DNA from 2 places in the Streptomyces sp. NPDC005151 genome. Region 1 is predicted to be linked to the other one. Evidence: predicted binding sites of a transcription regulator. Region 1 holds the regulator's gene; the other holds the start of a gene.

Evidence for each region. The regulator HrcA, encoded in region 1, represses chaperone genes, less so after heat shock. The targets are predictions, from matches to a motif close to TTNGCACTCNGNNNNNCNGAGTGCNAA.
Region 2: a site for HrcA is predicted at 1,858-1,884, ahead of groL (chaperonin GroEL). Genes of this name have one in related genera too.

Annotation. Positions count from the first base shown of each region.
Region 1 covers NZ_JBSFYR010000047.1:39,591-44,005, reverse strand. The annotation lists gene ACWD6R_RS23835 (nitronate monooxygenase) at 1-632, opposite strand, end outside; gene dnaJ (molecular chaperone DnaJ) at 776-1,912, opposite strand; gene hrcA (heat-inducible transcriptional repressor HrcA) at 1,913-2,929, opposite strand; gene ACWD6R_RS23820 (MBL fold metallo-hydrolase) at 3,112-3,834, shown strand; gene ACWD6R_RS23815 (DUF3097 domain-containing protein) at 3,860-4,415, shown strand, end outside.
Region 2 covers NZ_JBSFYR010000001.1:253,729-258,143, reverse strand. The annotation lists gene thrC (threonine synthase) at 1-715, shown strand, start outside; gene ACWD6R_RS01295 (MoaD/ThiS family protein) at 749-1,027, shown strand; gene ACWD6R_RS01290 (cold-shock protein) at 1,461-1,667, shown strand; gene groL (chaperonin GroEL) at 2,008-3,630, shown strand; gene ACWD6R_RS01280 (50S ribosomal protein bL37) at 3,841-3,915, opposite strand; gene ACWD6R_RS01275 (Uma2 family endonuclease) at 4,127-4,415, opposite strand, start outside.

The DNA of each region.
Region 1 (4,415 bases):
AGCGGCAGCTGGACGGTCTCACGGACCTGGGCCACCAGGGAGAGCAGCCCGATGCCGGTGTCGTCGGTCTGCGGGTCGTCGCGGTGGGTGGACCGATGGCCGCCCGCCTCGACGCCCTGGACACAGATCGCGTCGGCGCCCGCCCACTGGGCGACCTGGGCCTCCTCGGGCGAGGTGACCGTCACGACGGTGTACGTACCGACTCCGGCGAGCGCGTCGAGGGCGTCGCGGGTGGGGCAGCCGAACGTGAAGGAGACCACCGGAACGGGGTCTTCCAGGAGAATCGCGAGCTTGGCCTCGTAGCCGTCGTCACCGCTGGAGTCCGGGTCACCGAGCGGGGTCTCGTACCAGGCGGCCTCACCGGCGAGCTGGTGCCGGTACACCTCGACGGCGCTCGGGTCGGCAAGGTTCGGCTGCGGCATGAAGAGGTTGACGCCGAACGGCTGACCGGTCATTCTGCGCAGCTGTTTGATCTCGTTGTACATGCCGTCCGCCGTCTTGTACCCGGCGGCCAGGAAGCCGAGCCCACCGGCTTCGGCAACGGCCGACACGAGCTGCGGACAGGACACACCGCCCGCCATCGGGGCCTGCACGACCGGATACCGGCAGAGATCGGTCAACGCGGATGACATGACCGCATCGTGTCACGTCCTGTGCACCCTGCCGAATCAGCCACGGCATGGCCGGAGCGGTATACGCGGAACGCAGCAGCGCCCGCCGGTCCGGGGACGGGCGGGCGCTACGGCGCAAGGGAACAGCGGGGTGCGGACGGTCCTCAGCGGCCGTTGAACGCATCCTTCAGGCGGGAGAAGAGTCCCTGTTGCCCTGGCTGGAACTGACCGGTGGGCCGCTCCTCGCCACGCAGCTTCGCCAGCTCCCGCAGCAGTCGCTCCTGCTCCGGGTCCAGCTTCGACGGGGTCATCACCTCGACGTGCACGATCAGATCGCCGCGCCCGCCGCCGCGCAGATGCGTGATGCCGCGGCCGTGCAGCGGGACCGACTGGCCGGACTGGGTGCCCGGCCGGATGTCGACCTCCTCCAGGCCGTCGAGCGTCTCCAGCGGCACCTTGGTGCCGAGCGCGCCCGCCGTCATGGGGATGGTGACCGTGCAGTGCAGATCGTCGCCGCGTCGCTGGAACACCGCGTGCGGCAGCTCATGGATCTCGACGTACAGGTCGCCGGCCGGGCCGCCGCCGGGGCCGACCTCGCCCTCGCCCGCGAGCTGGATGCGGGTGCCGTTGTCGACACCGGCGGGGATCTTCACGGTGAGCGTGCGCCGCGAACGGATGCGGCCGTCACCGGCGCACTCCGGGCACGGGGTCGGCACGACCGTGCCGAAGCCCTGGCACTGCGGGCAGGGCCGCGAGGTCATGACCTGGCCGAGGAACGACCGGGTGACCTGGGAGACCTCGCCGCGGCCGCGGCACATGTCACAGGTCTGGGCGGAGGTGCCGGGTGCGGCGCCCTCGCCGTTGCAGGTCGTACAGACGACGGCCGTGTCGACCTGGATGTCCTTGGTGGTGCCGAACGCCGCCTCGGCGAGATCGATCTCCAGCCGGATCATCGCGTCCTGGCCGCGCCGGGTGCGCGACCGCGGTCCGCGCTGCGACGCCGTGCCGAAGAACGCGTCCATGATGTCGGAGAAGTTGCCGAAGCCACCCTGTCCGAATCCGCCCGCGCCACCGCCGCCGGAGGCGGACAGCGGGTCGCCGCCGAGGTCGTAGACCTGCTTCTTCTGCGGGTCCGACAACACCTCGTAGGCGGCGTTGATCTCCTTGAACCGCTCCTGGGTCTTCGGATCGGGGTTGACATCCGGATGCAGCTCGCGTGCGAGCCGCCGGAAGGCCTTCTTGATCTCGTCCTGAGATGCGTCGCGGCGCACGCCGAGAACGGCGTAGTAGTCCGTGGCCACTTACGACTCCGCCAGGATCTGTCCGACGTAACGTGCCACTGCGCGTACCGCTCCCATCGTTCCGGGGTAGTCCATGCGGGTCGGTCCGACCACGCCGAGTTTGGCGACTGCCTCGTCGCCCGAACCGTAGCCGACCGCGACGACGGACGTGGAGTTGAGTCCCTCGTGGGCGTTCTCGTGCCCGATACGTACGGTCATGCCCGAGTCCTTGGCCTCGCCGAGCAGCTTCAGCAGCACGACCTGCTCCTCCAGTGCCTCCAGCACCGGCCGGATCATCAGAGGGAAGTCATGCCCGAAGCGGGTGAGGTTGGAGGTGCCGCCGATCATCAGCCGCTCCTCCGTCTCCTCGACGAGGGTTTCGAGCAGGGTGGAGAGCACGGTGGACACGGTTCCCCGGTCCTCGCTCTCGAAGGATTCCGGCAGGTCCTGCACCAGCTGCGGGACGTCCGAGAACCGGCGTCCCACGACCCGGCTGTTGAGCCGGGCCCGCAGATCGGCGAGAGAGGTCTCACCGAACGGCGCGGGACAGTCGATCATGCGCTGTTCGACCCGGCCGGTGTCCGTGATCAGCACGAGCATCAGCCGGGCGGGCGCCAGCGACAGCAGTTCCACATGCCGAACCGTGGACCGGGTCAGCGAGGGGTACTGCACGACGGCGACCTGCCGGGTCAACTGCGCGAGCAGCCGTACGGTGCGGCCCACGACATCGTCGAGGTCGACCGCGCCGTCGAGGAAGTTCTGGATGGCCCTGCGCTCCGGCGACGACAGGGGCTTGACCCCTGCGAGCTTGTCGACGAAGAGCCGGTAGCCCTTGTCCGTCGGGATGCGACCCGCGCTGGTGTGGGGCTGGGCGATGAAACCCTCGTCCTCCAGCACAGCCATGTCGTTGCGGACAGTGGCCGGGGAGACCCCCAGCTTGTGCCGCTCGGTGAGCGCCTTGGAGCCGACGGGCTCCTCGGTGCCGACATAGTCCTGGACGATGGCGCGCAGCACTTCGAGTCTGCGTTCGCTGAGCATGGCGCACACCTCCAGCTGTGTTTCCTCGGTGGTTCTGGTCGATCTCCGGTGATTCCTGGCACTCGATGCGTACGAGTGCCAGCGATCCCCCGCCAGTGTACGGCGGTCGGGTGGGGCCCAAGCAAGGGCGACCGGCCACGCTACCCCGACACTGTGCAGGTCGTTGCCGATAGCGTCGCCGCATGAACGCGTCTTGGGAAGAGTTCGGCTGGGAGCGACTGGGCAACGGTGTGGGCCGTCGGAGGCTCCCCGGGTGGGATGCCACGGTCGCACTGGTGGTCGGAGCGGAGGCGGCCCTGCTCTTCGACACAGGATCGACGCTGCGCGAAGGTGTGGAGATACGGACCCAGGTGCAGGGCATGACCGGCCGGAGGGTGACGCATATCGCACTCAGTCACCCTCATTTCGACCATGTGCTCGGCACCGCGGCATTCGCCGGGGCGGAGGTGTACGGCGCGATCGGTACGGCCGCTCTCCTCACCGGCAGTGCGGACGAGCTGTACGCCGACGCGGTACGCCACGGGGTGTCCGAGGAGGACGCGGCGCAGGCGGCGGACGTCCTGGTGGCGCCGCACCACCAGGTGTGCGGCGAATGGACGCTCGACCTGGGCGGCGGCCGTCAGGTGCTGCTGGCGAACGTGGGCCCCGCCCACAGCGGCCACGACCTCGTCGCCCTCGTGCCCGGCTCCCCGGCCGTGGTCCTCTGCGGCGACCTGGTCGAGGAATCGGGCGAACCGCAGGCGGGCCCGGACGCGATCCCGTCGCGCTGGCCGGCCGCGCTGGACCGGCTGCTGGCGCTGGGCGGCGAGGACGCGGTGTATGTACCGGGGCACGGGGCCGTCGTGGACGCGGCGTTCGTACGGGCACAACGTGACCGGCTGTCCGCCGCCTTCGGCGTGTCGTGACCGGTTCCCGTCCTATCGTCGTCCGATGCGCAGCTACCACCCGGACCTGACCCCGCCCTGGAAGAAGTCCGCTCCCGTCCCCGAGGTCCCCGCCGAGCCCGATCTGGTCGTGGAGGAGGTCTCCACCGGCTTCTGCGGTGCGGTGATCCGCTGCGAGAAGACGGCGCAGGGCCCGACGGTGACGCTGGAGGACCGTTTCGGCAAGCACCGGGTGTTCCCGATGGAACCGCGCGGCTTCCTCCTGGAGGGCCGCGTCATCACTCTCGTACGCCCCTCGGCGACCGGCCCGGCCCGCCCCGCCCGCACGGCCTCCGGTTCCGTGGCGGTCCCCGGGGCGCGGGCCCGGGTGGCGCGGGCGGGCCGGATCTACGTGGAGGGCCGGCACGACGCGGAGTTGGTCGAACGGGTCTGGGGCGACGACCTGCGCATCGAGGGTGTGGTGGTGGAGTACCTGGAAGGCGTCGACGACCTCCCGTCCATCGTCCGCTCGTTCGCCCCCGGCCCGGATGCGCGACTGGGCGTCCTGGTCGACCACCTGGTTCCCGGCTCCAAGGAGTCGAGAATCGCGGCCGAGGTCACCG
Region 2 (4,415 bases), on a different contig from region 1:
CGGCATCGAGGGCAACTACGACGACGTCAACCGCTTCTGCTCGGAGCTCATCGGCGACCCGCTCGGTGAGGGCTGGGGCTTCGTCAACGTCAACCTGCGCCCGTACTACGGCGAGGGTTCCAAGACGCTCGCGTACGAGATCTGCGAGCAGCTCGGCTGGCAGCTGCCCGACCAGCTCGTCATCCCGATCGCGTCCGGCTCGCAGCTCACGAAGATCGACAAGGGTCTTCAGGAGCTGATCAAGCTCGGTCTCGTCGAGGACAAGCCGTACAGGATCTTCGGCGCCCAGGCCGAGGGCTGCTCCCCGGTCTCCACGGCCTTCAAGGCCGGTCACGACGTCGTGCGCCCGCAGAAGCCGAACACGATCGCCAAGTCCCTGGCGATCGGCAATCCGGCCGACGGTCCGTACGTCCTGGACATCGCCCGCCGCACCGGCGGCGCGGTCGAGGACGTCAACGACGAGCAGATCGTCGACGCGATCAAGCTGCTGGCCCGCACCGAGGGCATCTTCGCCGAGACGGCGGGCGGGGTGACGGTCGGTGTGACGAGGAAGCTGATCGAGGCGGGTCTGCTGGACCCGACGCTCACCACGGTCGTCCTGAACACCGGTGACGGCCTGAAGACGCTGGACGCGGTCGCCCCGACGACCGGCCCGACCGCGACCATCCGGCCCAGCCTGGACGCGTTCCGCGACGCCGGCCTCGCCGACAGCTGACCCGACCACCCGAGACGTAAGGAAGGCACCGACATGAGCGTCAAGGTCCGTATCCCCACCATCCTGCGCACCTACACGGGCGGCCGGGCCGAGGTCCCGGCCGAGGGCTCGACCCTCTCCCAGGTCATCGAGTCGCTGGAGCAGAACCACCCGGGCATCGCCGCGCGTGTCCTGGACGACCAGGGCAAGCTCCGCCGCTTCGTGAACGTGTACGTCAACGACGACGACGTGCGCTTCGAGGGCGGCCTGGAGGCGGCCACCCCGGACGGCGCGGGCATCTCCATCATCCCGGCGGTCGCGGGCGGCTGCTGACCCGTAGTCAGCCCTGCGGCCGACTTCGCAGCGTTACCGGAATTGCCCCCTCTGCAAGCTAAGCGGAGGGGGAAATTCTGAATGGTTGAGCGCGGTACAGTGGGGGAAGTCCCCTCCGCTGCCCGTGCCGACCGCATATGAGAATGCGCCCGCCCGCGACAAGATGCAGCCAAAGTGCTCGAACTCCTTGCGCCGTAAGTGGCCTTTGTCCGGCCCGACTTGCCCTGGAATCGCGCAAATTCCTCATATTCGGGCGTTCGGTTCTGCCCAGAATTCTCGTCCGATTGACCTGTTGCAGAGGGCAGTTGGGCAGATACATTCGGCCGCGGTCGACGCGTTCCGGCGCACGCACCCTCTCCTGTCGGAGGGTGAGTTCTGACCCGGGTCCGCGAAGTGCGGTCCTGTGCAAGGGCCAGTAATAGGGGAGTTGGGCATGGCTCAGGGCACCGTCAAGTGGTTCAACGCGGAGAAGGGGTACGGCTTCATCGCGGTCGACGGTGGTGCGGATGTTTTCGTCCACTACAGCGCGATCCAGATGGACGGGTACCGCACCCTCGAAGAGGGTCAGCGAGTTGAATTCGAAATCTCGCAGGGCCAGAAGGGGCCGCAGGCGGACATGGTCAAGCTCGCCGTCGGCTGAGCTCGGCGCGGTCGGCCAACGACACTACTCACGCACGAAGGGTCCGTACCCCCTCCGGGGGAGACGGACCCTTCGCGCGTCCCGGAGTCGTCCCGGAGCCCGCCTGCGACCGCGCCACCGCGGTCCGGCGCCATCCGCGAACTCGAAGGGGCGCTTGCACTCGCAGGGGTCGAGTGCTAATCATTGGGCGTTAGCACTCTGACGTTGAGAGTGACAGAAGGACCGGGTCGGTGAGGCCCGCAGGCCGGGCGGGGCAAGGAACCGTCAGGCACGCAGGCCGTCCGTCGCGGGCGCCACACGGTCCGGAGCAATCCACCCCTGTCCGGGAGGACCACTTCACATGGCCAAGATCATCGCGTTCAACGAGGAAGCGCGGCGCGGCCTCGAGCGCGGGATGAACCAGCTCGCCGACGCCGTCAAGGTGACCCTCGGCCCCAAGGGCCGGAACGTTGTCCTTGAGAAGAAGTGGGGCGCACCCACGATCACCAACGATGGTGTCTCCATCGCCAAGGAGATCGAACTCGAGGACCCGTACGAGAAGATCGGCGCAGAGCTGGTCAAGGAAGTCGCCAAGAAGACGGACGACGTCGCCGGTGACGGTACGACCACCGCCACCGTTCTCGCCCAGGCACTCGTCCGTGAGGGCCTCCGCAACGTCGCCGCGGGTGCGAACCCGATGGCCCTCAAGCGGGGCATCGAGAAGGCCGTCGAGGCCGTCTCCGCCGCTCTGCTGGAGCAGGCCAAGGACGTGGAGACCAAGGAGCAGATCGCTTCCACGGCCTCCATCTCCGCCGCCGACACCCAGATCGGCGAGCTCATCGCCGAGGCGATGGACAAGGTCGGCAAGGAAGGCGTCATCACCGTCGAGGAGTCCCAGACCTTCGGTCTGGAGCTGGAGCTCACCGAGGGTATGCGCTTCGACAAGGGCTACATCTCGGCGTACTTCGCCACCGACATGGAGCGCATGGAGTCGTCCCTGGACGACCCGTACATCCTGATCGTCAACTCCAAGGTCAGCAACGTGAAGGACCTCCTTCCGCTGCTGGAGAAGGTCATGCAGTCCGGCAAGCCGCTGCTGATCATCGCCGAGGACGTCGAGGGCGAGGCCCTGTCGACCCTGGTCGTCAACAAGATCCGTGGCACCTTCAAGTCCGTCGCCGTCAAGGCTCCGGGCTTCGGTGACCGCCGCAAGGCCATGCTCGGCGACATCGCCATCCTCACCGGTGGCACCGTCATCTCCGAGGAGGTCGGTCTCAAGCTGGAGAACGCCGGCCTGGACCTGCTGGGCCGTGCCCGCAAGGTCGTCATCACCAAGGACGAGACGACGATCGTCGACGGCGCCGGTGACAGCGACCAGGTTCAGGGTCGCGTCAACCAGATCCGTGCCGAGATCGAGAACTCCGACTCGGACTACGACCGCGAGAAGCTCCAGGAGCGACTGGCGAAGCTGGCCGGCGGCGTGGCCGTCATCAAGGCCGGTGCCGCGACCGAGGTCGAGCTCAAGGAGCGCAAGCACCGCATCGAGGACGCCGTTCGCAACGCGAAGGCGGCCGTCGAGGAGGGCATCGTCGCCGGTGGTGGCGTGGCGCTGCTGCAGGCCTCCGCCGTCTTCGAGAAGCTGGACCTCTCGGGTGACGAGGCGACCGGCGCCAACGCCGTCAAGCTGGCGCTGGAGGCCCCGCTCAAGCAGATCGCCGTCAACGGTGGTCTCGAGGGCGGCGTCGTCGTCGAGAAGGTGCGCAACCTGCCGATCGGTCACGGCCTGAACGCCGCGACCGGCGAGTACGTCGACATGATCGCCGAGGGCATTCTCGACCCGGCGAAGGTCACGCGCTCCGCTCTGCAGAACGCCGCGTCGATCGCCGCGCTGTTCCTGACCACCGAGGCCGTCATCGCCGACAAGCCGGAGAGGGCCTCTGCGGCCGCTCCGGGCGGCATGCCGGGCGGTGACATGGACTTCTGATCCTGACGGATCGGTAAGTGCCTGTACGTCGGCCCCCGGGACCAGTTGGTCCCGGGGGCCGATGTCATGTCCGGGCCGGTGCGGCCCTACGGCGTGAACACCATCGCAGGGAAGCGGGCCGAAGGCCCGTCCAGCAGAGGGTCGTCGTGCCCGCGCAGCCACCGGTCGAAGAACGACACCACGTACACGGCGGGGCAGGCGTCGGTGCGCTCAGGCGTTGGGGCGCTTGCCGTGGTTCGCCTTCTTCTTCTTGCGACCGCGTCGCTTGTTGCCTCGCTTGGCCATGGTGAATACCTCCTTATGTCGGGATTTGTCCATGCGTCAGCCAGTTTAATACCGCACCCACATGTGGGGTCGTGGTCTCGGCGTCGGTGGTGGCGTGGCGCTGCTGTGGTCAAGCCGGCGGATGTGGCGACCGATGACGGAACGCCACGGGCGCACCGCCGACCGGCAGCGGGCAGGCCGCACGGTCGGCCGGTCCTGACGCCGGGGGAGATCAGAGGGCGTAGTTCTTGAGTTTGTCGGTGTCCAGGGTGATGCCGACCGGGGCAGGGAGCGAGACTGTGTCTCCGTACGCGTGCGAGGTGCGGCTTCGGTACTCACCCTTGTGCGGGTCCGTGTAGACCACCAGCTTTTCCGCGTCACGGTCGATGAGCAGGTACACAGGGATTCCGGCGGCCGCGTAGCCGTCGCGCTTCTCGACGTGGTCGCGCCGGTCGGTGTCCGAGTTGTGCGACGTGACCTCCACGGTCATCAGGACGCCGTCCGGTGCCGCCCATTCACCG